2 regions of the Lactivibrio alcoholicus genome follow, and region 2 is predicted to be linked to the other one. Evidence: riboswitches for the same ligand, from Rfam matches in the RefSeq annotation. Region 2 holds a riboswitch; the other holds the start of a gene.
The links. Region 2 has a riboswitch for glycine ahead of ACZ5IU_RS10890 (lipoate--protein ligase). Riboswitches for the same ligand answer to the same signal wherever they lie in the genome.
Positions count from the first base shown of each region.

Region 1: it holds a riboswitch for glycine, as region 2 does, so the genes downstream of both, ACZ5IU_RS00855 (GrdX family protein) here and ACZ5IU_RS10890 (lipoate--protein ligase) in region 2, are expected to answer to the same signal.

Region 1 is NZ_AP042471.1:164,988-167,184, forward strand. It holds gene ACZ5IU_RS00845 (glycine/sarcosine/betaine reductase component B subunit) at 1-505, opposite strand, end outside; gene ACZ5IU_RS00850 (thioredoxin family protein) at 534-851, opposite strand; gene ACZ5IU_RS00855 (GrdX family protein) at 844-1,281, opposite strand; glycine riboswitch at 1,341-1,455, opposite strand; gene ACZ5IU_RS00860 (acyl carrier protein) at 1,597-1,851, shown strand; gene ACZ5IU_RS00865 (acyl carrier protein) at 1,848-2,072, shown strand; gene ACZ5IU_RS00870 (3-oxoacyl-ACP synthase III family protein) at 2,069-2,197, shown strand, end outside.
Region 2 is NZ_AP042471.1:2,368,958-2,371,154, forward strand. It holds gene ACZ5IU_RS10885 (DUF4198 domain-containing protein) at 1-115, opposite strand, end outside; glycine riboswitch at 411-510, shown strand; gene ACZ5IU_RS10890 (lipoate--protein ligase) at 780-1,784, shown strand; gene gcvT (glycine cleavage system aminomethyltransferase GcvT) at 1,816-2,197, shown strand, end outside.

The DNA of each region.
Region 1 (2,197 bases), 1.3 Mb from region 2:
TGCAGCATTCGGCGAGGTACTTCGCGGTTTTCAGCCCTGCGACGCGGCACGCGGCCTCGTGCTCGTGCTTCTCGAGATCCTTGACGGGTTCGAGAACCAGCACGACATTGTTCGTCTTCGAATACGGCGTGTACTCCGCGCCCGGTCCCTGCATATCGATGATACCTTCCTGGAACCGGACGATCTGGCCGGTCGTCACGACCGCGGCGCCTTTCAGGACGAGCGTCTTTCCCTCGCCGACCGTTTCGACGTCGCTGACCATTCCAGGGAAGACCTGACCGGAGCCCTCGAGCTTGAAGCGGGGTTCGATGACATCCTTGACCGGAAGAATTCGGACACTTTCGCCGGGCATCGCAAACGCGATGTCAACCTTGGCGAGACGCTCGTCCGCGGAAAGCAGCTTCACGAGCTCTTCCTTGTTGACATGAAGAACGCCCTTTTCGACGTGCGTCTTGTTTCCCCACGCGAGTTTCGTTACGTGTACCTTGTGCAGTTCAAGTTTCAATGCAATTCCCCCCTTTGTTCTCCTGCAGTTACAGAAGAGCCTCGACGTTTTCCCGAATCTTTTCGAGGGTCACGTCCGGACCGCTGATGCGCGCGACCTCGGCACCTCCCTTCCAGAAAAGAAATGTGGGAAGCCCCATGACTTTGTTCGCAATGGCCACGCGACGGTTTTCGGAAACGTTCACCGAAGTGAATTTCACCTTTCCTTCGTACTCCTCGGCCATTTTGTGGACGTTCGGAAGAAGCGCCATACAGGGACCGCACTTCGGCCCCCAGAAATCGACGAGCACCGGGAGCGTACTTTCCTTGACCTCCGCATCGAAGTTGTCCTTGGTAAGTTCAATCATTTGTCGGTTCACCTCCTTTCGGAATCATCGTCACACCGGAACGCAGGAGTCCCAGGCTTTCGAGACTGCTCCGCATCAGTTCGGACTCGACAAAGGCGTAATCGGACGCGATGAAGTCCGGCAGCGAATCCGCACGCGCGAGACGTTCGAAACACGACCGATAGATTCCAAGAGCGTTTTCGATCAGAGAAAGAGAGTATTCGTCGACAGGATGGGGATCGGAAAAGATCCGAAGGACGACGGAACGATACGGCTGCTGGTAGGGGCGCAAGTTTCCGCACAACGGATGCGTCAAAATTTCCGCACCCTTATGGACGTAATCACGGACCCGGATGAGAACATCAAACGAAGAGCCTTCGACGAAATCGATCTCGTCGACACGGCCCTTATACGATACATTATTGGACACCAAAAGACATCGGCTGCTCAATACACTGCCTCCTCATTCGCAGCGATTGAAGCATCTCTGTCAATGGCGCTCCAGAGACCCGTCCAGCCGTAATCCTTTTGCCTGAGAGTTTCAGCTCTCCGCTTGCTGACGAAGCGTTGCCCCTTCGGCGTCCCGGACGCACTTTCCGTTCGGGCACTCTCTTACGGCTTTCAACCGGACATTCAGCTGAAATTCTACACGAAGCGGGGTTTTCGTCAAGTACATGTGAACCGTTCGACAATGTCGGGAACCCGTCGCGGATTTGCTATAATCACGTTCGTTATGTACGCGGCTGACAGTGAGGTGGAATCCTTTTTGACACAGGAACGCTTTTTCGAAGGTATCGCCGAAATCCTCGAGGTCGACGCGGCTTCGCTTTCCGCGGAGACGAGATTCCGTGACGTCACGGACACGTGGTCCTCCATGACGGGGTTCGCCATGATCATTTTCCTTGAAGACTCTTTCGGAGTCTCGCTTGACCCCGACCATTTCACATCCCTCGATACTCTGGGAGAACTCTATTCACTGGCGCTTCCCGACGCGCCCCTCAAAGCGAGCGGAGTGAAATGAACCAAACGGAAGCCGTCATTCTGAAGACCGTCGGAGAAATTCTCGAATGTCCCGTTTCATTGACGACGCTCAGAACCGACGTTCCCGAATGGACATCACTCAAGATGCTCCAGATTGTCATGGCCCTCGACGAACTTGGGATCAACCTGCCGCTTGAAAAAATCGCGGATATCCGGGGCGTTTCCGACATGGTCGCGATGGCATCGGAGGAGTCCCGATGAGAGCTTCGGTCCGGGGGGTTTCGGTTCTCGGCGTTTCGGCCTGTGTCCCCGAACGAGAAATCGACAACCGCGAATTCGGAAGATCGCTCTACGGCAAAGACGTCGAATCGGTCGTCGTTACGACT
Region 2 (2,197 bases):
TTCCCTTCGGAGCCTCCATCTTTTCCGGCTTCAGAATCAGTTCGTGAGCGCCCGCCGCGCCGGCGATCCCCAGAAACGCCGCGACAGCGACCAGGACAATACATTTGCGGTTCATATCCGATTGCCTCCTCGAAAAAACGTTGTGTTCCCTCCGGATACCGGTGAACATTTCTTCCGGATATCGCGACGCACCCTCTCGGGTCCGGACTGCGCCATCCGGACGGATACGCGCGCCGCGGATTTCCGGCGTCTTGGAAACGTCATGCGTTCAGCTGAATACATAACACGAAAATATTAGAACGTAACACGAAAGCTGTCAAGGAACCGTCGTTATGTCGAGGAAGGTGGGAAAGGTAAATGCTTGACAACGAGCCCGTTGCGTTTATACTATCGTCACAATTCAATATCGGATGAACGTCGCACGAGAGACTCCCGGATACGGGAGGCGCCGAAGGGGCAAATTCCCTCAAGGGGACGGAAACTCTCAGGCTGAAGGAATGCGGCGGGACGCTCTTTGGAGTGCATATGGCGCACGACAGAGATTGCGGGGATTCTCCCGCGATTTCTGTCGTGTTTTTTTATTCCCGGGGGAGGGAAGCGAATGCAGCCACGCGTATCTGAGTTCGATCTATACTATCCATTTATAGTGCTTTTTGTAAACCTTCTGCAAATTTTTTGCCAATTAGTGAACGTATTGACTAATGGTATGGACAATGGTATCGTTTTCTCCAGAGGAATAGTGAAATGCTTCTCATGATTCGAGAGAGGGAGGGGAGCGAATGCAGCCGTTCACAAGCGAAATAGTCACATCTCCGTCGTTCGACCCCTGGACGAATCTCGCGCTCGAGGAATACTTGCTCGGCAGGATCCATGACGATTCCATGACCCTCTACCTCTGGCGCAACGAACATACCGTCGTCATCGGACGCAACCAGAACGCGTGGCGCGAGTGCCGGACGGAACTCCTCGAACTCGAGGGTGGCCGTCTCGCCCGACGGCTGTCGGGGGGAGGCGCGGTCTATCACGATCTCGGGAACTGCAACTTCACCTTTCTCGCTTCCCCGCGCTCCTACGACTTCGACAGACAGATCGGCGTCCTCGTGGAGGCGCTGCGCGATCTCGGAATTTCCGCCTCTTTCGGCGGCAGGAACGACATCTTCGTCGAGGGGCGCAAGATCTCCGGAAACGCCTTCTACCGGGGCAGGACGGGGCGCTATCACCACGGAACGATTCTGATGGACGTGGATATGGATCGCCTCACGCGCTACCTCCAGCCCTCGAAGGCGAAACTCGAAGCGAAGGGCGTCGCCTCCGTCCGCTCCCGCGTCGCAAATCTCCGCGAGTTCGTTCCATCCCTGTCCATGGACGACCTGCAGCACGCTCTTCGCACCGCGTTCCACAGGGAGTTCGGCGACGGACCGGAGCGTGACGCCGCGACGTTTCTCGCCGACCCGTCCATGCGCCGTCTGCGCGACACGTACGCGAGCAGGGAGTGGATCTACGGCAGAACTCCCGTTTTCGACGCGGAGATCGGCCGTCGCTTCGACTGGGGGGAACTTCAGATCTGCATGACCGTGGAGCGGGGCGTCATCAAGGAGTGTCGCGTCTTTTCCGACGCGATGGACGCCGACTTCATCGCACGCCTTGCCGAGCTCTTCCCCGGTGCGACGCCCGACGGAGCGTCCCTCGCGGCGCGCGTACGGGACTCGCAAAGCGCGCGTACGACACCAGAAACCGGCGATATTCTCTCTTGGCTCGAATCGGTCGAGAATGGTCTGATCTAGGACAGGAAAGACGTCACAAGGAGGGATCGACATGAGGAGAACACCGTTTTACGAACAGCACCTGGCGTCAGGCGGCAAGATGGTCGATTTCGGCGGATGGGAACTTCCCGTGCAGTACCCGACGGGCATCGTCGAGGAACACCGTCTGGTGCGGAAAGCAGCGGGACTCTTCGACGTCTCCCACATGGGAGAGATCTGGGTGGTCGGCGCGGACGCGGAAGACTGGGTCGACGGCATCGTCACGAACGACGTCAGGTCGATGCACGACGGACAGGTCATCTACGCCCAGATGTGCTACCCGAACGGCGGCGTGGTTGACGACCTTCTGGTCTACCGGTACGGCCCGAAACGGTACTTCCTCGTCGTGAACGCGTCCAACGCGCAGAAGGACTACGAATGGCTCGCGGGACACG